2 regions of the Shewanella sp. Sh95 genome follow, and region 2 is predicted to be linked to the other one. Evidence: riboswitches for the same ligand, from Rfam matches in the RefSeq annotation. Region 2 holds a riboswitch; the other holds the start of a gene.
The links. A riboswitch is a leader RNA that binds a small molecule or an ion and turns the genes downstream of it on or off. The one in region 2 is predicted to bind thiamine pyrophosphate.
Positions count from the first base shown of each region.

Region 1 (10,420 bases), on a different contig from region 2:
AACCTGCGCCGCAATGGCTTGCTTAATCTTATCAATCACTTCGGTAACAGGAGCCGATGGCTCGTCTTGGGGGACCGTGATATTACCGTCGGCATCAACCTTACCCGTGACTTGAATATGACGTTCTTTGAGCTGTGGCAAGTTTTCAAGTTGCGCCTCGGCGCCTATTAAGGTTTCCGTTGTGGACTGGTCAACAATCTGCTGTTGACGTTCCTCAGCAAGTTTAGCCTTGGCCTCATTCATTTTCTGCAGTGCTTGCGCCGCCACGCGAATATCGGCAGAAGATGGGTCAACTGGCGCCATAGCGGCCGCATAGACTTGCTTCATCTTATTGATGGTCGCCAGAGGATCGCCTGGTACTATCGACACATCGATTTGTACTTCACCGTCGGTGGCATAGCGTTGGCCATCAGCACCTTTTTCATACTTGAAACTGGGGCTTTGGGCATATTGACCACCCACGCTGGCATGAGCGTGCTCGTGAGCTTTGACTTCTGTGTCCCTTGCTTTTAATTCATCAATTTGGGCTTTTTGTTGCTCTATCGCCTTTTCTTGTGTCTGTTTGACTTGCTCTTTCGCTAAGTCTTGCTGGCGAGTTTGTTCGCCCTGTGTCTGCTGAGCTTGTTGGCTATTATCGGCTTTAGCAAAGGCTTCGGCTAATGCTTGTTGTTTTTGCTCCTGCTCTTGTATAGCCTTTTCCCTTGCTTGCTTAGCTTGCTCATCACGAACTTGTTCAGCTTGATTTTGATTTTGCTGAATGTGAGAAAGTTCGCCTGCTACCGATTCACTCCCAACTGGTTCCTTGGTCGCGGCATGTTGGCCAAAGATATGACTAAACTGCTCACTCAAACTGTTTGCCTGAGGCGAGGTTCTATCACCAACGTTGGTCACCACCGAATCGCGGGTCCCCGAAGAAGTACCCACAACATCAGCCCCTGCAAACTCAGTAGCAAAAGGACTCATTGCTGTACTAGTGGCCTTTTGTTGTCCCAATGGTACGACACTCGTTGTGATGGGATCTGAAGTCGGGAATATATTGGCGAAATCCGAATTTGACGAAGTAATACTACCGATATCGCTTTCAGTTGAGTAAGCGGTTGTGCTTGGCGCCAAAGACACCAGAGGATTAACGGCACCATTCAAGGTTGAAAGCCCCATATACGGAGCACTCAACACTGACACGGCTGTCTGAGAGGCAGCAATTTGCCCACCTCTCATGCCATCTATGGAACGTGGTCCTGTGAGTAAACTAAAACTTTTATTAGTTGAAGACTGTGAAGTCGAATCTATCAGTTTTGGAGCGGAGGGGTTTGAATATAGCTGAGCAGAAGCGTTTACACCTAAATCTACAATAGCTTTCTGTATCGCAACATTATTCGCGCTAGAAGAAAGGCTCGCATAACTCGATTTAGCGCCTGCCAATAACTCAGGCTGAGTCCCAGTGAAAAGCAAAGTTTGGTTGGACGCAGCAGTAAAGCTACTTAAAGACGGTTCAAGTGCCCCATTCACTTCGGATTTTGGTGCATGAAGGCTAGCCGTTGAAGCACTATGGTTAGCAACCGTCTGACTATTGTCACCTTGATAAACCCGTCCACTTTGAGGTTTTGCTCCTTTTAGCGGCTCAATGGGCTTATCAGCACTCAAAAACGAATTGGATGGCGCGCCAACCTGGGATGACAGCGCCATGACCGACATAGTTACACCTTGATGTTAATAATCGAACCTATAGTTTCAGATTCTCTCTCGAGTACCTCAGTCGATGCTTCGCCTTGTCGCAATGATGAATTGGCAGCAACTAATGCTGAGGTTTTATCGGTTTCATCTACCGCCTTAGCGGTTTCTGTGGGTGCAGCGCTTTGCGAAGGACTCGGTTTAGCCACATCAATCGTAGCCTGTGTTAAGCCTGATTGAGCCGTTTGCAAGCCTTGCAGACCGGAAGCATAAGCAGATTGGATTTGCATAAAGGGATTCCTGCATCTGGTGAACACTAGGTTAATTATTGACCAAACCTACCTTGATGTACAGATTTATCCCTCTTATGGACAGCTTTTTTGCTCATTTTCAGCTCCTTTTTAACAGGCTATCCAAGCCGATTCCCAATCCTTAAAGACGGGGTTAAATCCCTTGAGCCGCATTTGACTGATGACCTGCTCAACAGTTCGCTCATCGCTGATCTCAAACTGATCGAGCTGACTATCAGGTGCTTGGTAACCTCTGGGCTGAGTTGAACTGCCCGCACTCATTTGCGTTATCCCAAGAGGCAGTAAATTGTCCCGAAGCGATGGTGCCTCGCGGGTCGATAAACTGATATCAAGTTGTTGATTAAAAAGTCTAAAGGCACAGATCATTTGCACCAGTCCAAGATCGGTTAAATGCACTTTTGGTGTTATGCCACCAGTACAAGGCCGCAAACGTGGTAGAGAAATACTAAAACGAGTACGCCAGTAATGTCGTTCTAAATAGTCCAAATGGTGGCCCATCAGTAAGGCATCGAGCCGCCAGTCATCTAATCCTAGTAACACACCGAGGCCTATCTTATCGATACCCGCACGGGCAACGCGATCGGGCGTGGCAAGCCGATAGGCGAAGTCCTGTTTTTTGCCTCGGGTGTGATGTTTAGCATAAGTCGCGGCTTGGTAGGTTTCTTGATACACCATCACAGCATCCAGCCCTTGCTCAACAAGCTGGCGATAATCAATCTCCTCAAGCGGCTGCACCTCCATAGCCACATAACTAAACTGCTGTTTTACCAACGGTAAAACCCGCTGAAAGTAATCCATTCCAACCTTAGTTTCATGCTCTCCCGACACTAGCAAGATAGAATCAAAGCCGCGGGATTTTATAATCGCCATTTCGGCAGCAAGTTCCTGCTCATTGAGCACTTTACGCTTGAGCTTATTGCTCATGCTAAAACCACAGTAATCACATTCGTTAGCGCAAAGATTGGACAAGTACAGTGGTAAGTACAATCCGATATTGGCCCCAAAGCGTTGCCGAGTGAGCGCTGCCGAGCGCTGTGCCATCTCTTCGATATAGGGCTCGGCCGCAGGAGACAGCAAGGCGAGTAAACTCCGTAGGTTACCCTCGGGTTGCATCAGGGCACGCTCAACCTCCACCGCCGTGCAGGAATATAACGCCAGCAATAACTTATCCCGTTCAATACGGGTAAATTGATCGACAAAACTCATTGCTGTAAAAATCCCGTTAATGGGCTGGTATGCACAGCCTGGGTTTGCACCCGGCCAAGCCCAGCTTCAAAGGTGCGTCGCCCGCAATCTACCGCATCCTTAAAGCACAATGCCATTTCAATGGGAGATGCGCTGCTGGCAATGGCGGTATTAACCAGCACGGCATCGGCACCTAACTCCATCGCGTGCGCTGCATGGGATGGCGCGCCAATTCCCGCATCAATCACCACCGGCACCCTTGCTTGCTCGATAATCATCTTGATGAAAGGCTCAGTCACCAACCCCTGATTGGTGCCAATTGGGCTTGCCAGTGGCATCACAGCGGCGCAGCCAACATCCTCTAAACGCCGGCACAGCACGGGATCGGCATGCACGTAGGGCATCACAATAAAGCCACGTTCACAGAGGATTTTGGCTGCGGCTAACGTCTCGACTGCATCGGGCATCAGGTATTTGGGATCGGGATGAATTTCAAGTTTAACCCATTGTGTTCCCAGCATTTCCTGCGCTAATTCCGCGGCGAATATCGCTTCCTTAGCATTACGCGCGCCCGAGGTATTAGGCAAGAGTCGCACGCCCGCTTGCCTAAGTGGCGATAGCAAATCATCGGCCCCAGTTTTTAAATCAATTCTTTTCATTGCAACGGTCACCAACTGCGACTGAGACGCCTTAATTGACTCTAGCATCAGCTGACTTGAGCTGAATTTTCCCGTGCCCGTAAATAATCGTGACTCAAATTCCACACCTGCAATCGTTAACATCTTAACCTCCCGCGACCACGGCAAATACATCAATCTTATCCTCATGGTGGCAGAGGATAGATGACCATCTATGCCTTGGCACTACGGCCTCATTTAGCACTAATGCGACTGATTGTTGATTAATATTTTGTGCTTCTAACAAGGCTTGTAAACTGAGCGGTTGTTGAAGTGTTTGGGGCACATTATTGAGATGAATTAAAATCATAACAAACCTCGATTAGGGACAGATTTGAATGAAGCAGCTGTGGTTGATTGCATTAATGCACTCGGCTTTAATCCGCACACCTTGCACTCGGGATCACGGGTTAATGCGGCCGAATGCCATTGGAGTAACTTAGCATCGAAACGCCAAAATCGGCCAAGTAGCGCTCTCGTGGAGGTGACTGGGTGACTTGTCTCTTCGAAAGACTGATTACCCGTTTGTTTTGTTGTAGAAGTTGGCGGCGTGGCTAAGAGCAACAATTGCATCGCTAGCAGCGCCTGCATCGATGCCATCACGCCGACACTGGGGCCGAGCACTCCTTGACTGCTACAGTTTTGTGGCGCGCGAGTATTCGAGGGGAAGATACAGTGATAACAGCCTCCCATAGGGAAACGCTGTTGATCAACGGCAAACAGTTGGCCGTTAAAGGCTGCAATCGAGGCGCTCACCAAAGGCAAGGCATGCTCGATACACAGCCGATTGATACAATGGCGCGCAGTAAGATTATCCGTGCAATCAAGTACTAACCGAGTTTCTTCGCTATGGGTTAACAGGTGAGCTAATACATCGCTCGCAGACTCTAGAGTCAATTGCTCGGCAAAGGCATCAATCTCACAACCTTGCGCCAACACGGCTAATTTCTGTTTAGCAATGAGGGCTTTGTGATGGTCAATATCGTCGTCATTAAAGAGTAATTGCCTTGGCAGATTGGACAATTCCACCCTATCACCGTCGACAAGCGTTAAGCGCCCAACACCGGCGCAGGCTAAATACTGCGCAGCCAATTGCCCAAGGCCGCCGAGGCCTACGATAAGGACATGAGCCTGTTTAAGCTGCAACTGGCCAGTCTCGCCGACCTCAGGTAAAAATATTTGCCGCGAATAACGAATAAAGTCTTTATCGGCAAGGGATTGCGCCTGCTCTTGTGTCATGCTCATAAGCTTGACTCCCAAGCTCGCGTCAATTCGGCAAAGGCCATTATTGGATCGCTTGATTCGGTAATCGCCCGCACCACGGCAATATTGTTCACCCCAGAGGCTTTGACTTGGGCAAGATTCGAAGGCCCGATGCCGCCAATTGCCACTAAGGGATAATGCGCTTTTAACAGTTCAACATAATGCGCTAACTTGAATAACCCTTGTGGCACCGATGGCATTTGCTTGGTCGTCGTCGGGAAAATATGCCCAAGGGCGATGTAAGATGGCGCATGTTGATGGGCACGCAGCAACTCGAAATAACCGTGGCTAGAGATGCCAAGCGCCAATCCCGCGCCATGAATGGCGTTTAGATCCGTCACCGCTAGATCTTCTTGTCCAAGATGTACCCCAAATGCGCCATGCTTTATCGCTAACTGCCAATGATCATTGATAAAAAGCTGCGCATCATAGTGTTTACCTAAGGCAATCGCGGTTTGGATTTGTGCCTCAAGTTCGTCCGACGCCAGCACATTAGACTTTAGCGCATTAGACTTTATCCTGAGCTGTACCGTCTTCACGCCCCCCGCCAATAATTGTTCGAGTAACAGTAAGTTATCGACAACGGGATAAATCCCTAAGTCAGGATCAAGGCGCTTAAACGCGCCGCATTGCAAATCACTGGATTCACTCAAGCTATTTTTAGGGTAAGAAGTGACGTAAGGATACGCCGTTAAGCTGTGCGGCCATGCGGTACGCGCAAGTGGTCCGGGGCCTTGGCCAATCCCCACTGCATAAGTTAAGCCTTGATTGACATAGGCTTTTGCTACCACAACCGCATCCTGCAATACAAACCCAAAGGCTAACACTGAGGCGATGGCTGAAGACAGAGTACAACCACTGCCGTGGTTATGGCGCGTGTTTATCCGCGCACTACTGAGCCAAAAACCACCATTCGCGTCAAGCGGTGAGCAGCCAGTAACCTGATGACAAATCAACAAATCTTCCGCAAAATGCTGATTCTCTGTAGCGATGCGATGACTTGTGATATCGCTTTTTTGATCGCTTAAGACATCACTGGTGTTAATGCCAGCACTTGCCTGAACCGCAAAATCAATATCGCCGCCCTTGGCTAATACGCTGCACGCTAATTGCGCAGAGAGTTGCATTGCCGCAGAGGCGAATTCTGCTTTTGTGTGTATTGGTGACGCTTGTTTGTTAGTGGCGACAGTAAGCCTTGCCAACTCCTGCACATTCGGCGTTATCAGGCTAATCAAGCCCTTAAAAGGAGTAAAATCCAGAGGTTTACTTGCAGTGCTCTTATCGCCGAGCTCATCCCCACAGCTGGCAACCATTACAGGGTCGAGAATAACGGGGACGAGCGGAAATTGGGTTTTAAAACCAGCCAACCAATCGGCAACTAAGTGCACTTGCTGCTGATTTGCGAGTAAGCCAATTTTAATCGCCTGAGGCGGTAAATCGGCTAACAGGGTCGAAAGCTGTGTGAGTAACATTGCCTCACTCACAGGCTCAACTAACGCTACCGCCACCGAACTTTGGGCCGTTAACGTGGTGATCACGCTGCATCCATGGCCGCCCAAATCATTGATGGTAGCCAAGTCGGCTTGGATCCCCGCGCCGCCACCACTGTCCGACCCCGCAATGGTCCAGACGATAGGTTTAGGCGCCACCAGGCTAATATCTTTAGTAAGGGTCATTATCAAACCTCCGCAACCTGTGCTGTTGGTTTGAGCTCAGTCCCATCCTGATACTTGCCCGATTCATTGGCAGTTTTAGCTGTATTAGCCTCGCCCAGCGGTAGATACAACTTGGCGCCCGAGGCCGCAAACTCTGCCGATTTTTGCGCCATGGCCGCCGCTAATTCATCTTGGGTTTTGACTCTGATCTGCTGGGTTGCTTCTTTGCTAGCTTGCCCTTGTTGAGCTGGTTTTATCGATGCAAGCACTTCAGCGCTCTCAACATTTTGGCTTGACGAAGCCACTGACAACGTACCCGCCGCTAAACTTGCCGCATAGTCGCGCACATCTTGGGTGATCTTCATCGAGCAGAACTTAGGGCCACACATAGAGCAAAAGTGCGCAACCTTTGCCGACTCCTGTGGCAGGGATTCATCGTGATAGGCTCGGGCGGTATCAGGGTCGAGCCCTAGGTTATATTGATCTTCCCAACGGAATTCAAAACGCGCCTTAGATAATGCATTGTCGCGGATCTGCGCGCCTGGGTGGCCTTTTGCAATATCGGCTGCATGGGCGGCAATCTTGTAGGCAATCAGCCCTTGTTTGACGTCCTGCTTATTGGGCAAACCTAAGTGCTCTTTCGGCGTCACATAGCAGAGCATGGCGCAGCCATACCATGAGATCATCGCCGCACCTATCCCTGAGGTGAAGTGATCGTAACCCGGCGCAATATCGGTAATTTGCGGCCCTAGGGTATAAAACGGCGCCTCGGCGCAGTGGATAAGCTGCATATCCATATTCTCTTTGATAAGTTGCATCGGGATATGTCCAGGCCCTTCGATAATGGTCTGTACATCGTATTCCCAAGCGATTTTGACCAACTCGCCTAAGGTCTCAAGCTCGGCAAACTGTGCCTCGTCATTGGCATCGGCAATGGAGCCAGGTCGCATACCGTCGCCTAATGACAGCGACACATCGTAGGCAACGCACAGCTCGCAAATCTCACGGAAATGGGTATAGAGGAAGTTTTCTTGATGGTGGCTCAAGCACCATTTGGCCATAATAGAGCCGCCGCGGGACACGATCCCAGTCACCCGTTTGGCTGTCATCGGCACATAGCGCAATAACACACCCGCGTGGATGGTAAAGTAATCGACGCCCTGCTCCGCTTGCTCAATCAAAGTATCGCGAAACACTTCCCAGGTCAGGTGCTCAGCAACACCATTCACTTTTTCCAATGCTTGATAAATCGGCACTGTGCCAATCGGCACTGGCGAGTTACGGATAATCCATTCACGGGTTTCATGGATATACCGGCCAGTGGACAAGTCCATCACAGTGTCCGCGCCCCAACGGGTTGACCAAACAAGCTTTTCCACTTCCTCCTCGATGGAAGACGTGACCGCCGAGTTACCGATATTGGCATTTACTTTCACTAAGAAGTTACGGCCAATAATCATAGGCTCAGCTTCTGGATGATTGATATTTAACGGAATAATGGCGCGTCCACGGGCAATTTCGTCGCGGACAAACTCAGGGGTAATCGGTTTACCTATTACCGCGCCGAAGGATTCACCTTGGCCGCGGCGGTTTAAGATTTCATCTTGCACCTTGGCGAGCGCCATATTTTCCCGAATCGCCACATATTCCATTTCAGGGGTAATGATCCCTTGGCGGGCATAGTGTAATTGGCTCACGCGTTTACCCGGTAAGGCGCGGCGAGGACGAACAATCGCACTTGAGCCGGCGTCGAAACGCAGATGATCGAGCCCATCATCTTTTAGGCGTTGCTGGGTAAAATCTGAGGTTGCGCAATCGAGCACTTCGGTATCTTGGCGCTCAATAATCCACGGTAATCTGAGTTTGGCTAGTCCTTGACGCACGTTAATTTGCGCAGCCGGATCGGAATACGGGCCAGCGCAGTCGTACACCGGTATGGGAGGATTTTTCTCGATTATCGGCGCGGCCGTAGTGCCGCCAATCCGCGTATCGGTTTGCAGAATTTGCCGCATTCCTACACGGAGATCCTCGCGGCTTCCCTGCAAATACAACTTTTGCGAATTAGGATGTTGTAATGGTTTAAGGGTATCGATAAAGGCTTGTGCCTCGGCGCGCGCCGCACGGCGGCTCCTTTGCCCATGAGTGTTCACGGCAAGTGATTCTGAGGACGATTCTAAACTGGACATAAGCAATCTCACTTTAACAAATAAAAATGGGGTTGCTTGTCTGGAGACTTGAGTGTTGAGAGCTGAGCCTTGTAAACCGTAAGTGGATTTACTGACTCAATAACGACTAAATCGATGGGTAAATAGACGGCAAAAGATTGCCGCTGATACGATTTAATGGAAGTTATTATGCTTGTTTCCTTCGCAGGTTTTAACCTGATCAGGTTCAACGGATCCCGAATAAACGGTCTCAGCCAAGAGGCACTCCGACAAGATGGGCAAAAGTATAGGCAGAAGCGCTGCGAACAAACAAGCGTAATTTCAGAATAAAAATTAAATTATCAATCAAAATTAAAGAACACATAAAGCAATGTATTTAAATGACTTTAATCTAAATTTGTTTTAGCGATCATAGTTTAAACTATTTTTAGTGAAAATTTATCATCACTATTTTTTAACCTTTTGGCCGCTTTACCATCATTTTATCGAGCTGCGCCTTAATGGCATCATCAATTTCTTGGTTCATTTTCTTGCCACTGCAATCGAAGGGGAAACCTAAGTTCTCAGCATAGGGATTAATTGGGGTGCCTACTTTGACGACCCGATAACAGGTATTACCTTGACGAACGATACGATTCGGATCCAGCTCTAAATCCAAACTGGTGGGGCCGCTAAAATCGTCGGCATTGGGCACAATCAGTACCTCCATCTCGGGGCTCATTTCAGACAAATTCGACCGTTTGCTGTAATGATTTGCTTGCTCTAACACTAAATCATCTAAAGCTTGCTCACGCTGTCGTTCAAAATAACGCTGAGTAAACAATCCCACACTGCCCGCCGCCCCACCGCTTTGCCCACTTACCGCAGATTGCTCTGTACTTACCGCTTGTGCCGAGCGTGATTGGGTTTCTGCCTTTTTCGGTTTAACAGCCTCTTTTGCACTCTGCTGGGTTTGGCCCTGAGTTGAGGTGTTCGGCGTTGAGGTGTTAGGCACAGATGTGTTTGGTACTGATGCTTTTGATTCTGTTACTTTTGATTCTTGGGCGCTGACTTCTGGAGGTTTGGCTATCTGCTCCATGGGTTTTGGCGTCAGCTTTACTGCGACTTTTGGTGACACTTTCGCTGACTGCTCAATATCAGCTGCCGGCTTTACGGTATTAGGCGGTGAGGTTATCGGCTCGCTAGTGTTAATAAACTCTTCCACTGAGATATCTTGAGCAGAATCCGCTGGAGCAGTTTGCGTTGGCGGCGCATAAATAAAATATGCCTTTAACGCTTTGGTTGTAGTCCGTGCGTTAGCAGATGATTCAGTAAAATGCAGCCCTAAGTGTTCCGACTGGGTTCGCCATAAAAAAATTAATAAAAACAGCAGTAAGCCATGACCCAAGATGACCCAAAGCAATAGCTTAAGATTGAAATAATGTGGCCGCTCTCGCCCGCTTAGATTTGAAGATGTTTTAAATGTGCTATCGATTGATCTTTGGTCTGCTTTA
Region 1 covers NZ_LGYY01000221.1:19,687-30,106, reverse strand. Annotated here, with positions in the region: gene AEA42_RS16490 (putative metalloprotease CJM1_0395 family protein) at 1-1,695, opposite strand, end outside; gene AEA42_RS16485 (hypothetical protein) at 1,698-1,961, opposite strand; gene thiH (2-iminoacetate synthase ThiH) at 2,073-3,188, opposite strand; gene AEA42_RS16475 (thiazole synthase) at 3,185-3,949, opposite strand; gene thiS (sulfur carrier protein ThiS) at 3,951-4,154, opposite strand; gene AEA42_RS16465 (HesA/MoeB/ThiF family protein) at 4,151-5,089, opposite strand; gene thiE (thiamine phosphate synthase) at 5,086-6,783, opposite strand; gene thiC (phosphomethylpyrimidine synthase ThiC) at 6,786-8,948, opposite strand; TPP riboswitch at 9,108-9,206, opposite strand; gene AEA42_RS16450 (hypothetical protein) at 9,382-10,314, opposite strand.
Region 1: another riboswitch for thiamine pyrophosphate. It lies ahead of thiC (phosphomethylpyrimidine synthase ThiC); the one in region 2 lies ahead of AEA42_RS17455 (TonB-dependent receptor).

Region 2 (22,010 bases):
ATACGGTCGGTCACGTCGCCACAACCAACTACCGCTGGTACACCTAATTCACGGGCAATAATCGCCGCGTGACAGGTACGACCGCCACGGTTAGTCACGATGGCGCTGGCGCGCTTCATGATAGGTTCCCAATCTGGGTCAGTCATGTCGGTCACTAACACATCACCTGGTTGGATTTGATCCATATCCGCGATAGAGGTTAGTACCTTAGCCACACCTGAACCCACTTTATGACCGATAGCACGACCTTCAGAGATCACTGCGCCACGGCTCTTTAAGTGGTAACGTTCAATTAATTGTACGTCTTCACGGCTACGAACCGTTTCTGGACGCGCTTGAACGATATAGAGTTTGCCATCGTTACCGTCTTTCGCCCACTCGATGTCCATTGGACGACCGTAGTGTTTTTCGATAACCATTGCTTGTTTAGCCAGTTCCATCACTTCGGCGTCGTTGATGGAGAATTGACGACGTTTTTCAGCAGCAACGTCTTCAATTTTCACTTGTTTGCCGTGAGCAGCATCATCGGAATACACCATCTGGATGAGCTTACTACCGATATTACGGCGAACAACGGCTTTATGACCTTGAGAAAGGATAGGTTTGTGGACATAGAATTCGTCAGGGTTTACCGCACCTTGAACAACCATTTCACCCAGACCGAAAGATGAAGTGATAAACACCACATCGTTGTTGCCTGATTCAGTGTCCATGGTGAACATAACACCTGATGCCGCTTTGTCTGAACGAACCATGCGTTGTACGCCGGCAGACAGGGCAACACCGTGGTGCTCATAACCTTGGTGAACACGGTATGAAATTGCACGGTCGTTAAAGAGTGACGCAAACACGTGCTTAATCGCCACGAGTACAGAGTCAAATCCTTTCACGTTTAAGAAGGTTTCTTGCTGACCAGCAAAAGAAGCATCTGGCATATCTTCTGCGGTAGCAGAAGAACGTACTGCAAATGATGCATCGCTAGTTTCAGCGGCAAGTTTATCGTAAGCTTCACGAATGGCTTGCTCTAAAGCTGGTTGGAATGGGGTGTCAATCACCCATTGTCTGATCTGTGCACCTACTTTTGCCAGTGCATTGACATCATCTACATCCAGTGTGGCTAGAATGTCATAAATCTTCTGGTTTACTCCACTTTGTTCAAGGAACTCATTGAACGCATAAGAAGTAGTCGCAAATCCGCCAGGTACTTGAACACCGGCATTAGCTAGATTGCTGATCATCTCGCCAAGAGAAGCATTTTTACCGCCAACCAAGTTGACGTCACCCATGCCTAATTCCTGATACCAGAGTACGTATTGCTGCACAGTTCTATCTCCGCAAGTTTATTTCAGTGGCCCCTTCACACGAGGGCAGCGGCATTTTACACTCCCGCTGAAGAAGCGTAAATCTATAATTTTATTTGTAATTTTATTACTACAAGAGGTCAGTATGGCACCAAAGGTATTTTACATCTCCGACGGCACAGCGATCACAGCAGAGGTTTTTGGGCATGCAGTTCTCTCGCAATTTCCATTAGAATTTGAGTCACTTACAATTCCATTTGTTGAAACATTGGCAAAAGCTGAAAACGTTAAACGACAAATTAATGATTGTTTTATTACAACAGGCGAACGCCCCTTAGTGTTCCATTCAATCGTTAAACCGGAAATTCGGGACATCATTTATTCGAGTGAAGGTCTCGATTACGATTTTTTAAATACCTTCGTCGCTCCACTTGAACAACATTTAGGCGTAAGTGCATCGCCTGTATTACACCGCACCCACGGTAAAGCCAATCAGGGTTATGAAGCCCGTATCGATGCCATCAATTTTGCGATGGATAATGATGATGGCCAAACCATGAAGCATATGGATCAGGCCGATTTGATCCTGCTGGGCGTGTCTCGCTGCGGTAAAACCCCGTCCAGCCTTTATTTATCGATGCAGTTTGGTATAAAAGCGGCTAACTACCCGTTCACCGAAGACGATATGGATAACCTTAAACTGCCCGAAGCCTTAAAACGCAATAAGAAAAAATTGTTTGGGTTGACCATCGATCCGGTACGCTTACATGAAATCCGCCAAAGTCGGATGGAAAACAGTCGCTACTCTTCCTTAAAGCAGTGTCGTTTAGAGGTAAAAGAAGTCGAGATGATGTTCAAACGTGAACGTATTCCCTATATCGATACCACCAACCACTCGGTCGAAGAAATCGCCACTAAGATTTTGGATGTCACCGGCTTAGAACGTCATATGTTCTAATCTTGATGATTTCGAACGAGACAATCGAGTCCCTCGATTTAGGCTAAATAGGTCTAACTTAAATCAAATTCATTGCACAGTTGCCGACAATTAACACAATTGGCACTGTGCAATGCTGTTCGATTCGTTATAATCCGAGGCAATCTGGCGAAAAGCGCCGCACGCAAGCTCGGTATTTTGAATGACCATTAAAACAGACGAATTACGCACTTCCTTATTAGCTAAAGTCATCTCACCTGCACAACTGGCATCTGAGTACCCGTTAACCCAAGATGCAGCCGATTACCTCGTTCAGCAACGTCGTGAAGTTGAAGCCATTATTATGGGCGAAGATCATCGTCTACTGGTGATCATTGGCCCTTGCTCTATCCATGATACGCAAGCTGCCCTCGACTACGCCCGCCGTTTAGCTGTGCTGCATCAAGAGTTAAAGGACGATCTCTGTATTTTAATGCGGGTGTACTTTGAAAAGCCGCGCACCATTGTTGGCTGGAAAGGGTTAATTTCCGATCCTGACTTAGATGGCAGCTTTGAACCCAATAAAGGATTGCGTATTGCCCGTCAGCTACTACAGCAAATCACTGAGCTGAAATTGCCGATTGCCACCGAGTTTTTAGATATGGTGAACGGTCAATATATTGCTGATTTAATCACCTGGGGCGCTATCGGCGCTCGCACCACTGAAAGCCAAGTCCACCGCGAAATGGCCTCGGCACTCTCCTGCCCTGTGGGTTTTAAAAATGGAACCGATGGCAATATCAATATCGCCGTTGATGCCGTTCGTGCCGCCAAAGTGCCACATATTTTCTATTCACCAGATAAAGATGGCGCTATGTCAGTATATCGTACCCATGGTAATCCTTATGGGCACATTATTTTACGCGGTGGTAAAAAACCTAATTACTTTGAGCAGGATATTGAACAAGCAAGATTAAAACTTGAGTCTGTCAATGTAACGCCGCGTGTGGTGGTTGATTTTAGCCACGGTAACAGTGAAAAAAATCACCTAAAACAACTGGTCGTTGCTGAAAATATCATGGCGCAAATGCGCGCGGGTAGTACGGCCATTGCCGGCATCATGGCAGAAAGTTTCTTACAGGAAGGCAATCAAAAAGTGGTTGAGGGTCAACCTTTATGCTACGGCCAAAGCATTACCGATGCCTGCTTACATTGGGATGACTCAGAAAAATTACTGCGAGATCTGGCTAAAGCCTCACGCGATAGGCGTGAACTTCTCGGTAAATAAGTCAATGACCAAACGCTAAAGGCTTCCACTGGAAGCCTTTTTACTTTTCGTTTTGTCTTAAAACCTAACGATATAGTCGTTTTATATCATTCAAATTGAAAACTCACTATAATCGCGCCTCTTGAAAATGCATAACCTCAGGTTGCCGTATGCCACATTCACTCGACTCTACTCGCCCTGCTTTTTCCGATGCCATCGAACAACGAATCAATCAATCCGAAGCGCGGGTAATCAAAGCCGTATTTCCTTCTATCACCAATCACCACAATACCTTATTTGGTGGTGAAGCCCTAGCATGGATGGATGAAACCGCTTTTATTGCTGCGACTCGTTTCTGCCGTAAAGCCTTAGTTACAGTCAGCTCTGATCGAATCGACTTTAAAAAACCTATTCCAGCGGGTACCTTAGCAGAGCTTATCGCCCGCGTGATCCATGTAGGTAATACCTCGTTAAAGGTCGAAGTCAATATTTTTGTCGAAGACATGTACCAAGATCACCGTGAGCATGCGATCCGTGGCGTATTCACCTTTGTTGCGGTAGACGAACAACGCCATCCGACCCAAGTGTGGACGGCTGAATAAGATTTATACTACGTAATAACGTACTCTAGCCCTTTAACAGCAAGGTTTTAGGGCTAATTTATTCATTCATTTAAGCGAGACAAAAGTATAACAACCAGAAACATATAAAAATTTTGTCCTTCTTGCTGCATAAACCAATAGGATCCTCGATTACTTTTCTGTTACATTGGGTTTAATCTTCACGCGCCACGAACATAATCAAAAAAGCCATGAAGCTAGAAAACTTAAATATAATTATTGCCGACGACCATCCATTGTTTCGAAATGCACTACGTCAAGCACTCAGTAGCGCCTTTGAGCGCACCCAGTGGTTTGAGGCTGACAGTGCCGATGCGTTGCAGTCTGTGTTAGATTCACAAAGTGTCAGCTACGATTTGGTTTTACTGGATTTGCAGATGCCAGGTTCCCACGGCTATTCGACGCTTATCCATCTGCGCTCTCACTACCCTGAGCTGCCTGTTATCGTGATTTCGGCCCACGAGGATATCAATACCATTAGCCGTGCTATTCACTACGGTGGTAGCGGTTTTATCCCTAAATCGGCGTCGATGGAAACCTTGAAAGAAGCCCTAACCGCTGTTTTATGTGGGGATTTATGGCTACCTAAAGGTGCTGATATTATACCTATCGAAGATGACAGCACTGATAAAATGGCCAGTAAGCTCTCAGATCTCACGCCGCAGCAATATAAAGTACTGCAAATGTTTGCTGAGGGCTTGCTCAATAAACAAATTGCCTATGACTTAGGTGTTTCTGAAGCAACCATAAAAGCTCACGCCACTGCCATTTTCAGAAAACTAGGCGTTCGTAATCGCACTCAAGCGGTTATTGCTTTAAGTCAGCTTGAAATGGATAAAGTCGATTTGTCATAGTCGTACGTGTCATTTCAATTCTCAACACAATAAAAATGCCGCAATTGATGCGGCATTTTTATTAATTTCACCAATAGCGTAGCTTATTCAACGCATAGGCAGATTTTTATCTGCAAACATCTCATCAATTAATTGCTGATCACGCAATGCGACGGCCTTCTCAACCACATCACGAGTTAAATGTGGCGCAAAGTGTTGAATAAAATCATACATATAACTTCGTAAGAAACTACCCTTCCTGAAACCAATTTTAGTGGTGCTATGGGCAAATAAATGGCCAGCATCGATGGCAACTAAATCTTTATCAATATTTGGATCAATCGCCATAGAGGCAATCACTCCTACACCTAAACCTAAGCGCACATAGGTTTTCAGCACATCAGCGCTGGTAGCACTAAAGACAACCCGCGGCTCAAGGTTTGCACGATTAAACGCTTTCTCAATTTCCGATGCCCGATCAAATCCAAACACATAAGTCACTAATGGAAAACGGGCTAAATCTTCAATACTAATATGAGTTCGTGTCGCCAAGGGATGATCTTTTGGCACAACGACGGAGCGATTCCAGTGATAACAAGGCAACATAATCAAATCGGAATACAAATGCATCGCTTCGGTCGCAATCGCAAAATCAGCATCACCTCGGGCAGCCTGCTCACTGATCTGCGATGGCGTCCCCTGATGCATATGTAGGTTAACTTTGGGATAACGGTCGATAAACTGGCGAATGATATGGGGTAAAGCATAGCGAGCTTGGGTATCCGTTGTCGCAATATTCAATTCACCTTGATCCGGTTTTGTATATTCCTCAGATACTTTTTTAATACTTTCAACTTTACCTAAGATGTCATTGGCGATATTAATCACCTGCTGTCCCGCTGGCGTCACATGGGTCAAATGTTTACCACTGCGACCAAATATTTGAATACCTAATTCATCTTCCAACATCCGAACTTGCTTACTGATCCCAGGCTGTGATGTGTATAAATTTTCAGCTGTGGCCGATACGTTAAGGTTATGCTTTACGACCTCAGCAATATACCTGAGCTGTTGCAGTTTCATCTTATGTCCTTGTCTCAAACAGGCTGAAATGGATTGGTTAAAATAGCACCACTCAGTATCAGCTATAATCAATCGTTATAGTATATAGTAAAAATTAAAGCAAATAGGAATATAGAGCACAAGTCTTATGTTTCAAACGACAGAAATGATAACCTAGGCTAAGATAACTATGCTAGTTTATTGATTTATTGTAGCATTAGCTCAATTGGATAAATAATGGAACAGCTATGACATTCACCTTGGTTCTGATCCTCATCGGTGCACTATTACTGCTTGTTATCGGAATTAACGTAATACAACAACAAAAAGAACGTGCAGAGGCTGAACGTAGGATTGAATTTGCCCGCCAACGTGCGATTCTTGATGAAACAGAAACCGTATTATCCAATACAGGGATGATACCTTGTAGTACACATATAATGTTAGTGCTCTATCGCCGTGTTCAAGATGCTTTGGAAATGGCAACATCACTGAGTACAAGCCAACAACAAGCAGATTTTCAACGTCGACTTGCCGATATCAAAAATCAAATTGATTCATTACAAGCTAACCCACCTCAAGTCCCGCCGATTGAGAATTTTAGATTGCCTGATAACGACAAACAAACGTTAGTGTTGGTACAAACGTTAAAAAAGTTAAAAGCCATTTTGCGTGCAGAGCATAACAAGGGGAGAGTCGACCCAGCGGTGTTTGGTCAGGAAGAAAATCGTATTGATAGTTTACAGCTCAGAATTAACGTTGACTCTATGTTGTCACGTGCTCGCGCCGCAAGTTTTATGAAGCAATACGGATCTTCAAAGCAAATGGTGACTAAAGCATTAGCCACTTTGCATGCGATTAAAGCGCAGACGCCAAACGACCCCTTCATCGCCCGTAAAGTCGATGAAGCCAAAATGCTATTAGATGAAATTATGGGCGCACAAAAACTCACTGCACCCAGTGCACCTAAACCCAAGAATGAAGAAGACGATATCGATATGCTGTTTCAACCGAAAAAGAAATGGTGATCAATCTTTAAAACACAAAAGCCAAGTCAGTGACTTGGCTTTTTTATTGGTTGAAATCTAACTTAAGCAGTAACACAACCTAGAGCATATTCACAAAGCGTTCATCCTCAATGACGATTTGTGAACATGCCCATAAGCACATGTTTATTTCTTCGCTTTCTTCGCTGATGATTCACTTACCCATTTACCACTAACATAATGGGCGGACCATCCAGTGGCTTTACCGTCGACTTCAGTCGCCACATATTGCTCTTTGGTCTTACGGCTAAACTTCACCGCCGCCTTATTGCCGTCATCATCAGCGATAGGTGCATCTGCAAGATACTGATATTTAGGCCATAAGAGTTCACGGTATTTCACTAATTCTTCAACCAGTGGCGCACGGGTTTCCCTCGATTTAGGGAAGGTACTGGCCGCTAAGAATATCCCTGCCGCCCCGTCACGCAGCACAAAGTGCGCATCCGACTTACTGCATTTCAGCTCTGGTAAGTAAATAGGATCTTCTTTTGGTGGCGCCGCTTCACCGTTTTTCAGTAATTTACGGGTATTCTTGCATTCCGCATTCGTACAACCGAAGTACTTACCAAAACGACCGTTTTTCAGTTCCATATCATGACCGCAGCGGTCACATTCGATTAATGGGCCTTCGTAACCTTTAATCTTAAATTGCCCTTCTTCGACTTCATACCCCTCACAAACAGGGTTATTACCACAAACATGCAGTTTGCGTTTTTCGTCGATAAGATAACTGTCCATCGCCGTGCCGCAAATACCACAGCGGTGCTTGGCACGCAATGCATCGGTTTCGGCATCTTCACTATCGCTGATCGCTTCAATGCCTGGCGTTAAGTTCATGGTGGTTTTGCAGCGCTCTTTTGGTGGCAACTCGTAACCAGAACAACCGAGGAATACCCCTGTTGTGCCGGTACGGATCCCCATTGGACGACCGCAAGTCGGGCACTTAATATTGGTCATCACCATTTGATTGAGGCGCATACCGCCCTCTTCCGGTGCTAATTCTGCTTTCTCTAATTGTTTAGTGAAGTCAGCATAGAAACCATCGAGCACTTTTTTCCAATCCAACTCACCCTTGGCAACATCGTCTAGGGTCTGTTCCATACTGGCGGTAAAGTCATAGCTCATCAACTCGGCAAAACTATTGACTAAGCGTTCACTGACTATTTCGCCCATTTTTTCAGCGTAGAAGCGGCGGTTTTCCACTTTCACGTAGCCACGTTCTTGGATCGTCGAAATAATGGTGGCGTAGGTTGACGGACGGCCAATACCGCGCTTCTCTAACTCTTTAACCAATGACGCTTCACTGTATCGCGCTGGAGGCTTAGTAAAATGTTGTTTAGGCTCGAGTTCAACGAGAGATAATACATCCCCTTCGTTCACTGCCGGTAGCGTATTGTCTTCTTCGTTTTTCTTCTTGATTGCAGTTTGAACACGGGTCCAACCGTCAAAGCGCAGGATGCGTCCTGTTGCTTTAAGTTCGTAGTCGCCTGCTTTCACCGTGAGTTTAGTCGCATCGTATTGGGCAGGTGTCATCTGGCAGGAGACAAACTGACGCCAAATTAACTCGTAAAGGCGCTGCGCATCACGTTCCATATCAGTTAAGGCCGCAGCTTCAACATTGACATTTGAAGGACGAATCGCTTCGTGCGCTTCTTGTGCGCCTTCCTTAGAACCGTAGCGGATAGGCTCGGCAGGTAAATACTTGGCGCCGTATTCCTTGCCAATCATCTCACGTACGCTGCCTAAGGCCTCTTGGCTTAGGTTTGTCGAGTCAGTACGCATATACGTGATGTGACCCGCTTCGTACAAGCGCTGCGCCATCATCATGGTTTTCTTCACACCAAAGCCTAAACGAGTACTGGCCGCTTGTTGCAGGGTGGAGGTAATAAAGGGGGCAGAAGGTTTACTTTGAGTCGCTTTGTCTTCACGGGCAATCACTTTAAAGCTGGCCGAAGATAAGGCCTGCACCGCAGCTAACGCTTGTTGCTCGTTGGTTGGCTCAAAAGCTGAATCTAAATACTTAACCACTTCCATGCGCAGTGCTTCGCTGGCTGGCGTATTGAGCTCAGCATGCACATCCCAAAACTCTTCTGGCACAAAGGCTTTGATTTCGCTTTCACGTTCCACCACGAGACGCACTGCCACAGATTGCACCCGTCCTGCGGATAAACCACGGGCAACCTTCTTCCACAACAGTGGTGACACCATAAAGCCGACGACACGGTCTAAAAAGCGTCGTGCCTGTTGGGCATTAACCATATTGGTGTCGAGGGAAGAAGGCTTACTAAAGGCTTCTTGAATCGCAGATTTGGTGATCTCGTTAAACACCACGCGCTGATAACGTGAAGGATCGCCACCAATCACCTCTTGCAAATGCCAGGCGATGGCTTCCCCTTCACGGTCTAAGTCCGTTGCGAGATAAATTTGGTCAGCAGAATCGGCTAAGGCTTGCAGCTCTTTAACCACTTTCTCTTTACCCGGTAGAATTTGATATTTAGCCGCCCAGCCCTTTTCAGGGTTAACGCCCATACGCGATACCAGCGCTTGATGATCTTTCATCTTTTTGTATCGCGCCTTTTCTTCTGGCGACATCTTCTTTACTTCGGCGGCAGGTTTCACCTTATCTGTGCCGTCAGATATAGAAGATGTAGGCAGATCACGGATATGACCTACGCTCGATTTAACGATGAATTCTTTGCCAAGATATTTATTAATGGTCTTAGCTTTGGCCGGTGATTCGACAATAACTAGCGATTTACCCATAGTTTGATTTGCGCCAAAAAATCTCAAGAAGGTGGAAATTGGCTCCATATATAGAGGGTTGCATTGAGAGTTTCAAGCTAATCCCTCTTTTATATGTACCAGCGAGTCACTTTTTAATCAAAGTTGAAAAAATGTAAAAAAATAATATTGCGTAATTAAAAACTAATATTTCATTATTTGCCAGCAAGCAAGAAATAGTTATGCATTTATCACGAAAAAGTCGCTTTGAGCACAAAACCGTGCGCTTGTGCCCACAAAAACCTTCAGTATACTGGGTCGCTTCAGGGACCATTTGAATAAATAATAACCTTCCCTATCACAAGGATATGCAATGAAGCACTTTGAAGCGAATTTCGACGGACTCGTTGGGCCAACCCACAATTATGCCGGTTTGTCTTTTGGCAATGTGGCCTCACTCAACAACGCCGCTTTAGTCTCTAATCCTAAAGCCGCCGCTAAACAAGGTTTGCAAAAAGCCAAAGCACTCGCTGATTTAGGGATGATCCAAGGCATGTTAGCGCCACAAGAGCGCCCCGACCTTAACACGCTGCGCCGAATTGGTTTTTCTGGCAGCGATGCCCAAGTTTTACAACAAGCCGCTAAAACCGCGCCTGCACTACTTAATGCCTGTTGCAGTGCTTCAAGCATGTGGACGGCTAATGCGGCTACCGTGTCACCCAGTGCCGACACCCGTGACGGTAAACTGCATTTCACGCCCGCTAATCTAGTCGATAAGTTGCATCGCAGCATCGAGCCCATCACAACGGGGCGCATCTTAACAGCAACTTTCAATGATCCCCACTATTTTCATCACCATAATCATTTACCTGAGCATAATAGCTTCGGTGATGAGGGCGCAGCGAACCACACTCGCCTGTGTCAGGAATACGGCCATGCTGGGGTTGAACTCTTTGTTTATGGACAAGAGGCGACAAATCCTCATGCTCCTAAACCACTGAAATATCCGGCAAGACAAACCCTCGAGGCCTCGATGGCGATAGCAAGATTGCATCAACTCGAAGAGGATAACTGCGTTTTTATTCAACAAAATCCCGACGTGATTGATCAAGGCGTATTTCACAATGATGTGATTGCCGTGGGTAACCAAAATGTGCTTTTTTACCACGAGCAAGCATTTTTAAATACACAGGCAAAATTGGATGAAATAAAACGCAAACTCGATACCGAGTTATATTTTATCGAAGTTCCAACCGCCAAAGTGGCGATTAACGATGCGGTGAAAAGTTATCTATTTAATACCCAAATCATCACTCTCCCCTCAGGAGAGATGGCGATCATTGCCCCAACCGACTGCCAAGAAAACCCCGCTGTTTATGCTTATTTAAATGAGCTACTCACCTTAAATACGCCAATCAAACAAGTGCTGTATTTCGATGTGAAACAAAGCATGCAAAATGGCGGCGGCCCAGCCTGCTTACGTTTACGGGTAGCCATGAATGAGCGCGAAGTTGCCGCAGTAAATCAACACACTTTACTTAACGATGCTTTATTTGCACGTTTAAACGCTTGGGTAGATAAGCACTATCGCGACCGCTTATCGACCCAGGATTTAGCCGATCCGCAATTAGTTATCGAATCACGCACCGCGCTAGATGAGCTCACTCAAATTATGAAACTCGGGAGCGTATATCCATTCCAGCGATAGTGTTTCAGTAAAAAGTAACGTTAGTTAATCGTATAATGAGGCCCCCAATGTTGGGGCCTCATTTTTTGAGTGCTTCGAATTTATCAGGAAAATAATTCAACTGGGGGGGCATTAGGCGTTAGCTGCAACTCGGTTTCAAACGACATGCCTAATTTATTCAACAGCGACTTAGAGGCCTGATTATGTGGGCTGACAATCGCGACAATCCGTTCAATCCCTAAGGTTTTACCGAATTCCAGTGATGCCCTAGCGGCTTCAAACGCGTAGCCTTTGCCCCAATATTGAGGCAAAAAAGCATAACCTAAATCCACATCCTTCAGCGTGGGTCTTTTAATTAACCCGCAGATCCCAATCGGAAAACCATTTTCGGCCAGTACCACGGCAAATAACCCAAAACCATGCTCGCGATAGCTGATAGCAGGCCCATTAGCGATATAATCCTTGGCGTCCTGCAAGCTACGCACTCCTTTATCGCCGATATTGTCGATAAATCCTTGGGTGTTGAGTAGCACCAAAATAAATGACGCATCATCGGGCGTTAACTGCCGCAGCAGTAATCTTGGGGTTTGGGCAACTTGCATACTAAGGACTCCCATTCAGAGGGGATAAACTAGGTTATAGGTAACGGGCGTACTGGCTGCCATCCTTTTGCGGTTTTTTCGGTGCGGCTACCGCTGGGGTGCCAACATATAAAAAGCCGACGATTTGATCCTCTGGCGCTAAGCCTAATGCTGCATTCACATTGGCATCGAAGGCAAAATCTCCCGTGCGCCACACTGCGCCTAATCCTAAGGCAAACGCGGCCTGCTGCATTGCCATCGTAGCGCAGCCCGCTGCAATTTGCTGCTCGAGCACTGGCACTTTAGGATGTTGTTGGGTTTTCGCTACAACCGTAATCACCATGGGCGCACGCATCGGCATCCCTTTGGCTTTGTTGATAAAATCTTCATCGGCGCCGCTGGCTTTGGCGGCATTAACATAGATATCCGCTAAGGTGTCTAAACCCTTGCCCGAGGCAATAATAAATTCCCACGGCGCTAACGCGCCATGATCCGGCACTCGAATCGCCGCATCTAAAATGATTTTAAGCTCATGCTCATTGGGTGCTGGCGCGGTTAATCTTGGAGTAGATTGGCGGGTGAGTAAAAGTTCGATAGCGTCCAAGTGATTATCCCTATTCTTATAAATGGGTGCGTATAAATTGGCTCAAGCATAGCAAATTGCGGCTAAAGAGGTACTAAAAATCCCACGTAAAAGTGGGATTGAAAGCGTTTATAGGCAACGTCGCTCGGCTTACTTTACGCCATAACGCTTAGCGATAACGTAATCAAGACTGGTATAACGCCCACCTCCTAGGCTTAAGAGTGCCAGCAACATAATGAAATAGGTCACCGCAAACTCAATTCCATTATTCAATACAACCAAGTTACCTGAACTGGTTAACCAATCGTAATTGCCGTATTGCTGCAACAGGGATTTGGCCTTATCCAGCTTGTCACCCGCCTCGAGCACCCGCTCATTTGCCAGCCATGAACTGCCATCGGCAATTGCCAGCCAACCATTCGGCCAATGCACGGTAAAAGCGGCCACCAGCATAGTGATCATCATCGGGATAGAAATCAGTCGCGTGGCTAATCCGAGTAATAACAAAATCGCCCCAAAAAACTCAGTGCCCGCCGCCAGCGCAGCCATTAATGTCGGCATTGGTAGACCCAGCCCCCAGTCGGGATTCGCAAACCAAGCGACGGTGTCTTCAAAATGTGCGAGTTTGTTATACCCCGCCTGCATCAGTACAGGTGCAAGATAGAGCCTAAGGGCTAAGGGTGCGAGTCCATCAAACAGACGGCTAGCATTGAGTGATTTTTGATAAAATGAAACGAGGGACATGGGCTATATCTTCAACAAAATGACGTTGCTCAATAGACCTTGTCACCAGGATTAATCTTTCATAGTCTTAACAGCCTTTTCGATTCCCTCTTGATTTAATTCGCGAAGATCTTGAATAAGCTTGTTCAGCTTCTTATAAAAATGTTTCGACTGCTTAGGTGTCAAACTAGCATTAATGGCCAGCAATAACGCCCCAAAGGCCTCGGTGTTTTGCCTTAAAATAGCGCGGTGTTTTTCTGATTTAAGCTCGTCTGGCTGTGTCATCAGCAACGTCAAACGCTCGGTCAGCAGCGGAATATCGCTGCGCTGCCCAAGGGCAACCTCAAATTGGCGCAGCCATTCATGGCGGTAGTCGAGCCACATATCTAGGGTGGATAGCCGCTGTTGATTATATTGATGGATAAGCGCTTTTTGCTCATCCGTTACGCTCCCCAGCCAGTCATCGAATTGCTCGATAATATTCTCATCAGCCTCTTGTTGTAACTGCTCTGGAGTTTTACCGGCAAATTCCTTAATCAATTCCTGCTCGTCTTTTCGAGACTGGGTAAGAATTTGCTTTACCTGAGAATCCGTTAATGATGCGATGATCGGCAACATGTCAGGTAGCGCAAACTCAAATAACCTAAACCAATGCCGCTTGGCGAGTGTGACATGCTCAGCCCAAAGCGCAGGGGTTAAGGTATTGGTTTGAATGAGATGTTCAACTTCGGTTAACTGCGCCACATAGTGAGCAAGCTCTTCAGATTGATGCCAACGCACAAACTTTTCGATAAGCCGATCCATACTCTTTTGCTGAGTTTTATCTAAAGTGACATAGTCATCTAATTCCCAACCGATAGCCCAATCCAGAAAATGGTAACTAAACTTAGTCGAACACGCGGATACCCCAAACACCAATACCAACAGCAACAAGGTTTTTTTCATCAATTTGCGTCCTTTCTCTCTTTGTCATCCTACGACACCCAAGTTAACAAAAAGTTGCATCAATAACATAGCAGTAAACATCACGCAGTGTTTGACCTTAACTGTTTTGCTTAAGTGGTTTTACAGAGGATTATGGGTGCAAGCATCTTTGACTAAGTGTGGAAGCGTAAAGATGTGTTTAAGCGTCTTGGCTTACCAGCGGCCAAAAGCTATCAAACCAAGCAAGATACGCCTGCTGACGCTCTACATCGGTTTGCGCCGCCATCAGTAGCGCCCAGTAAAGCGCAAACACCCAATACATTTCAATTGCAGCTGGAATCGCCGTGATCGCGGTGGATGTGAGGCCTGGATGTTTTGCAAGATATTGCTGTACTAAAATATGCCGCTGCGCTGGTGTTAATCTGTGGGTTGCCAGCACAGCGGCCAGCTCACATAAAGGATGAGAGGCAGTGGCGTATTCAAAGTCGATACAATACAGCCGGTTATCCTTTAGCAGCAGATTATGCGGATTTAAGTCTCGATGGCAAAATTGCGCCGCCACCAAACAATCGGCTAACGCGTTTGTCCAACGATGAATTTGCGGTTGTAAGCCCAACAATGAGTCCAACCGCGTCTGCCAAGCGCTACCTTTATCGGTTTCAGCAAAGGCTAATAACTGCTGATGATATTGCTGCCACTGCTCTGTCACGCTGATGTGATAAGGCCCAGCGGATTGCAAGCGTAGCTGTTGCAATAATTGCTGCAATAGAGAATGTGCATAATTTGGGCACTGGAATTCAAGTAATGTCAGCGGTGTGAACTCTGCGGCGAAAGACTGAGGCGTGGGAGTCTCGTATAATGCGCACTCAAGATTTTCAGCATGCGCTTGCAGCCACCTTTGCACCCACAGTTCTCCATGGATGAATTCGGCCGCACTACACTGATATTCCAAGTCGTTCCAGTTAACCGCGTGATAAAAATCAGCCCCGTCGCCGAGCATATCCGGCGTCCGAGAAACGTTAACTCGACAGGCAATCTCCTGTGATTCGATAAATGCACTTACATAGTAACGATGATCGCAACTGGCCCATATCAGCTCAGGCGCAAGCTTTGCCTTAGCCAGATTACGCCAATAAAACAACTCCTGCTCTCGAGAACAAAACCGGTCGGCGGCATCGGCATTAAGACGTAACACGTATTGTGCCGCAGGTGTTTGAATATGATAGTTATGATTACTTAATCCACCCGCCAACTCATGGATATGCGTGATATGGCTTAGCCCTGCCTGGCGTAATATCGGAACCAGCCTTGCAAACACCTCAGCAGATAACGGCTGCATTAACGGCTTACCACTGATGTTGCAGTTAAGATCTTAGGTGTTGGCAGTTGGTCCATATCAGTATTTGTCATCACTTAACCAAGTAACTTAGCGGCACGTTCGCCATTAAGATTGAGACGACTCTCGGCCAGTGCGGTGCGCCATAGGAAATAGCCCACAACAGCTAACCCCACATAAAGCACAAATAATAATGAGGTCAGCATAAGGCCTTTACTCAAGTAGAGGTAAATCGACACCAGATCGATAACGACCCAATACAGCCAGTTCTCCAACACTTTTTTGGCGACTAAATAGGTGGTCATCACCGCAAAACAGGTGGTCGCAGCATCGAGATAAGGAAAAGAAGCTTGAGTAAAGGTCGCCATACCATGACCAATACCAAGGGAAACTAGCGCCGTAGCTGCAATCAACTTTAAATGGGTTTTCAGCGGCCAAGTGGTCACCTTAACGCCTTGATGTTTATCACCACCTTGAGTCCAAAGCCAATAGCCATAAAGTGCCATGCCCATATAATAGATATTCAGCATCGACTCCATCAGCAATGCTACTTTCCAAAACAACACAGTGTAAATGGCAGTGCTGGTAAATGCCGCGGCCCAGCACCATACGCTTGCCTTCATTGCCAGTAGCAAATACGCCATGGCTAATACCACAGCAAGTGCTTCCCACGCGGTCATCACATGGACTTCCCCAAGGGCGGCATTAACACTATTGACTAGCGTTAACCATAAATCTGTCATTGCCTTACTCTCACGATAAATCGCATTCTAAAAACCTGTAGGCTTGAGCCGTAATTGTGTGAGTCAGCCTTAGCTTAACCACTGATATCGCGCAGTGGCTTAGCTCATTAAAGGCGCTACTCGCTGTGGGCTAAATTTAGCTCGCCACCAATAAACTTACACACAAACACGGCTTTGCCCCACTTCTCATGGGCGGCTTGCATTTCGGTGGCCAGCATCGCCATCACGTCCGAATAGTCGCCGCACACTTGGGTCGCCATCGCATTGGTAACACGTTGAATCGTGGGATAACTGTCTAAACGATGAATAAACCATTTAATTGGATCGAGGTAGTTTTCATTAAAAGGATACATGCTAATTTCGGCGGTCAGTTTCATCTTCAATCCTTATTTCAAATACTTATTATAAAAATAGCCGCACCGTGAAACGGTATAGCATAGCACTTCAAGTATCTCTCCACAGCGCGGCTAGCTTGGGTACTACATAAACTTAACGTTCAGTGTTACCCCAATTTGGCGTGGATCGCCGTAACGGATATATTGTTTTTCCGCCCAGCCATTATCGGGCTCATTACCAAAATAGAAGCCACGAACGCCATATTCTTCATCAAATAGGTTGCGGCCCCATAAATACGCTGACCACGCACTTGCCTCATAACCTAAACGCGCATTCACAACAGTATATGGCTCGGAGCGCGAATCGTTACTGTCTGAGTAGTAAAACTCGCTCTTACCACTCATATTCAAGTTGGCAAACCAACCCGAATTCGCACGATAAGTGCCGCCTAGGCTATAGGTTAAGTGCGGTGAATGGGCCAGATCGCGCCCCGTTAAATCCACATCAGTACCGTATTTATCTTGATATTGGTAATTACCGTAAGCAGTCTGTAACCAACCAAGGCTTGAGTAAAACTGGAGATTATCCGTGGCATACCAAGTTGCATCCAGCTCGGCACCGTAGTTGTTTGAGCTACCCGCATTTTCAGTGTAGAGAATAAACCGTTGTGGCTTATTAGGATCTTGCTGGGAAGCCGCCACTTGCTGATCCTGTCTATCCATATAGAACAGCGCCAGATTAGTATCGATAAGCCCTTCAAACCAATGGGATTTTAAACCGATTTCGTAGTTGTATAAGGTTTCCGTATCAAACTCTTTTTTATCATTGAGTTCGACTGGCAAGGTCATATTAAAACCACCAGCCTTGTAACCTCGCGCCACACGGGCGTAGACATTGTGGGACTCATTGAGCACTTTACTCAGCGCAATATGGCCGCCCCACATGGTTTCACTCGGATCAAAATTATCATTGTTAGTGTCGGAGTAATGACTATTACGACGCTCCACACGCAGCCCAACAGACAAGGCATAGTCAGCACCTAAATCTGTGTCCAGCTGACCAAATACGGCGTAATTGGTTGCTTCATATTCAGAATCTAACACCTCATCAGGCCAAGTATTATATTCAGAATACAGTTGGTTATCTTCTTTAAGGTTCATCGCATAAACCCCAAGTAACCAGTCGGTTGAGTCTGCAAAAATACGGCCTTGGTCGGTCGAGCTTAAACGGAACTCTTGGGATAAGGTTTTACGCTGACCGGTTTTGTCCCAGAAGTAATCGTACTGACAAGGGGCGAGATTGCCCTCATCCTCACATTGCTTGGATGCCCAATACTCAGGGTTTGCCCAATCGCCATCGTAACTATAGTGGTGATCGGTATTGGCAAATGACGTCAGCGAGGTCAACTCAAACTGCTCTGCCCCAGAATATGTCGCTTTAAAACCTGCGCCGGTGGTGCGCTGGCTATCGACACCCGGTTGATCAGATAGGGTGTTTGTCGGATCGTTGGTCAAACTCCAGACATCATAACCGTTATCAAAATCGGCATGCAGCAGAGTTAAATCCAGTTGCAGATCATCGGTGGCATACCAGCGTAATTTCGCGCGGCCAGTAAATTCATCACGGCCATTAGTATCTTCTTTATTTAAATACAGATTATCGCGATAACCGTTTTGCTGATGTTGCTGCAGTGCCACACGGTACAGCAATTTGCCGGAATCGCTTAAGGGACCAGAGCTAAAACCACTGAAGGTTTGTAGATCGTCATTACCTAAAGAAACCTCAGCGCCATGTTCAAACACATCGGTTGGGTCATTACTTTTAAGGTAAATTAAGCCCGCTAACGCATTGGCGCCATAGCGGGTTCCCTGCGGGCCGCGTAACACTTCAACCTGTTGCAGATCGTACATGCTCGACACCATGCCGATACCGGATAAATCTATATCATCAACAATATAACCAACGGATGAGTTAGGTGCGCCTTGATATTGCTCCTGCTCACCCACGCCACGGATCTGAAAATACTTGGGGCGAGAACTACCACCTGACCAGTTAAAGTTAGCGATGGAGTTCATCACATCTTCAAAGTGCTGGGCGCTTTCATCTTGAATTTGCTGGGCATCGATAACGGTAATGCTTGAAGGCATTTTTTCTAGACTGGCACTGCGAAAATCCGCCGTAACCACCATGATTTCCATATCATTATTGGGATCAGGTTTGTCGATAGCATCAGTTTGTGCCCATGCCGACGCACTTAACGCCGCAGAGACGGCCAGCGCTAATGGTGTACGAGTTAACGATATCGTGAAGATTGAAGATTGGTTGTTAGACTTTTTGTTAGACATAGGACCTCAAATACATGTTTGAGATCCGGCAACGAATAAGCGATTCAGAAGTGTGCTGTTGATTGGCCCATTCCTACGCCGGTATTAGCCGGATCAGGTTCTAAGGGTTCGTCTGATGACATCTCAGTCTGCCGAATGTTGGCAAACACCCCTTGGCGGCGCTTAGTATACATGACGAAAATAATAAAGTAGACACACTTGTGCCGGCGATATCCTGAAATATCACTAAAACCGTGTCTTTCTACACAATGTTAAAAATCTTATGCCAAACGCCCGCAATCCCAATGCCTAAAATCGCCAGTCAACTCCTTTGGCCCATTTGACCGTTTATCACGATAATGTTATAGAAGGCCGCCATTTTACATAGGATAAGAGGATCACACTCAATGCAGCTAAAACCGTTAGCCAAAGGACGTTATAGCCAGCGATGGGAGCAAGACTATCCCCTTATTGAAGCGGTGATACTCAGCTGTATCAGCGAAGTTAAAATGCTTAAAAAAGGCGCTCACCTCATGACACAAGGTGAAGCCATGACCTCACTGGTGTTGGTAAAACAAGGGCGCGTGTCGCTTGGCCATACCGCCAGAAATGGTCGATGTTTTCAATTGGGGACTATCGATTGTGATTCGCAACTCTTTGGTGAAATGGAGTTTTTTACTCAGTATCACTGCCAGTTGGATATTATTGCTAATGAAGCCTTAGAAATCATGGTCATAAGCGCCGAAAAACTACAACATTCCCTCGGCCAGCACCCACAGCTAGCGTTATTTTTTGCCAGCGCCATTGCTATTGACTACCAAGACACCGTCGATATTTTTACCCGGCGCCTGCTGTATCCCATCAGCTATAACGTGGCATATGATATTTACCACGAATATTTAAATGATTTACCCGTTGATGGCTTTAGTAAGCGTTATTTAGAAGCGGAGCGATTTGGTACAACCGATCGCGTTTACCGACGGGCACTACAGTTGCTTGAAGAACGTGGCCTGATTGAACGCAATAAAGAAGGCATAAGGATTAAAGATCTCAATGCCCTTAAACAATTCGTTGAAGCTGCGATATAACCAAATAAAAAAAGCCCACTCTCGAGGTTATTTATTCGCAAGAGTGGGCCAAATCAATTAACGTCGCAAATGGACTTTAGGCCGCAGCAGGTTTCATTCGGCCTGAAACAATCAGCATGATAAATATCGCAACATAAAGTAGCGGAATAACATACATCACCGTTTGCAATCCAATAATACGTTCAAAGAATGAGCTAATGGCGGGACTAAACATCGCCCCCGTGCTGCCGCTGATCAGAATATAAGACACATTTTTACTGCTCGCCTTTTTAACAAAAGACACACCATAAGCAATAAATGCGTTGTAAAGAGCTGCGCACACAAAGCCATAACCATAGGTTAAATAACCGATCCAATTAAGCTTATCAGTTGTCACAATCATAAAGGTGATGACCATAGCAAGACCGATAATTGCGACTAGAAAATGGTGGATTTTTACCCGAGTCACAATCAGCGTCGAAATTAACGCACCAATCAGTGCAGCTGACCAATATTGAGTAATAATATTGCCCGCGTCTTCAAATGGAATATCAAATTTTTGCTTAACAAATAAAGGGGCCCAGGTTAAAAACGTATACAGCGCCAACATACCTAAAAATAACCCAATACCACCGCTAATAATGCCGAAATTCCATTCAGATTGTTGCTTATCTTCCGTATTCGATGATTGCTCACATAGCGAAAAATTAGTGAACAAAGTAATAATCACGGTTCCTAACGCGACTAAACCTACGGCTAAGTAACTGTAACTCCAAGACAATGAACTTGTGAGTGCGTAAGTTGTGATTAAAGGAAAAATAACTCCCGCAATATTAAATGTGGCATCTTGCACGACGAGCATGGTGCTTTGTAATTTCTCTTGCCACACTGATACCACTATCGTTCCCGCAATACATAGCCCCACACCGCCGCAAAAACCAATCAAGGTCATGGCTATCATCACCACTTGTAGCGAAGCGGTAAGATGTAACGCGACAGCACACAATGCCACTAGGCTGTAACTAATTAAGGTAATTCGCTTGATACCCAATTTTTCAATAAAGAAAAAAGCGGCAATAGTCCCCGCCAGTGCGCCGCCATTAAGCAAGGAGAATATTGAAGCAACGTCATTCACGTTTGCTGCAAATTTATCCGCTATGGGTTCAATCAGCATCCCAAATTGAGTGGCAAAGCCCGCCATTATAAAATTAGCGAGAAAACTAATTGCGGTTAAGGTGATTTTATTATTCATTTTGTCATTCCATCAGTGAAATGCTAAGGGTACAAAGGATAGCGTTAACCCTAATTAAGCGCGGTTTCTAAGGCGAGCTCGATCATATTATTAAAGGATAATTGACGCTCTTGCGCCGTGGTTTCTTCACCAGTTAAACAGTGGTCCGACACGGTCAGAATGGCTAAGGATTCAATTCCCTGTTGATGTGCCAAGCCATAAAGTCCTGCCACTTCCATATCAATACCTAACACCCCGAAACGCTCAAGCGCCGGGATCATATCTTCGTCGGGATCATAGTAAAGATCGCCACTAAATACGTTGCCAACTTTCACGCTAATACCTTTTTCATTGGCTTTGGTATAGGCTTTGTGCAGTAAGGAAAAAGTGGCTGAGGTCGCCATTTGGTAGCCACTGCTGCGTTTAGCATTCGTTGGGGAATCTGTGCCAGCGGCTTGAGCTAAAATCACATCGCGCATTTCGACATGCTGTTGGGTCGCCCCTAAACTGCCGATACGAATAATACGTTTAACGCCGAAAAAATTAATCAACTCATGGCCATAGAGCACCATAGATGAAATACCCATACCATGGCCCATCACCGAAATGCGTTGTCCTTGGTAATAACCGGTGTAACCCAACATATTGCGAACGTTAGTCACTTCTACGGCATCGGTAAGATAGGTTTCAGCGATATATTTCGCCCGCA
Region 2 covers NZ_LGYY01000235.1:48,720-70,729, reverse strand. Annotated here, with positions in the region: gene ppsA (phosphoenolpyruvate synthase) at 1-1,322, opposite strand, end outside; gene AEA42_RS17530 (pyruvate, water dikinase regulatory protein) at 1,447-2,259, shown strand; gene AEA42_RS17525 (3-deoxy-7-phosphoheptulonate synthase) at 2,441-3,505, shown strand; gene AEA42_RS17520 (acyl-CoA thioesterase) at 3,655-4,086, shown strand; gene AEA42_RS17515 (response regulator transcription factor) at 4,296-4,958, shown strand; gene cysB (HTH-type transcriptional regulator CysB) at 5,046-6,020, opposite strand; gene zomB (flagellar motor control protein ZomB) at 6,248-7,027, shown strand; gene topA (type I DNA topoisomerase) at 7,172-9,808, opposite strand; gene astB (N-succinylarginine dihydrolase) at 10,140-11,474, shown strand; gene AEA42_RS17490 (GNAT family N-acetyltransferase) at 11,558-12,055, opposite strand; gene AEA42_RS17485 (NAD(P)H nitroreductase) at 12,090-12,638, opposite strand; gene AEA42_RS17480 (DoxX family protein) at 12,768-13,361, opposite strand; gene AEA42_RS17475 (DUF6279 family lipoprotein) at 13,413-14,285, opposite strand; gene AEA42_RS17470 (phosphotransferase) at 14,464-15,603, opposite strand; gene pnuC (nicotinamide riboside transporter PnuC) at 15,678-16,343, opposite strand; gene AEA42_RS17460 (hypothetical protein) at 16,460-16,720, opposite strand; gene AEA42_RS17455 (TonB-dependent receptor) at 16,823-19,024, opposite strand; TPP riboswitch at 19,078-19,187, opposite strand; gene AEA42_RS17450 (Crp/Fnr family transcriptional regulator) at 19,411-20,091, shown strand; gene tsgA (MFS transporter TsgA) at 20,168-21,322, opposite strand; gene deoD (purine-nucleoside phosphorylase) at 21,373-22,010, opposite strand, start outside.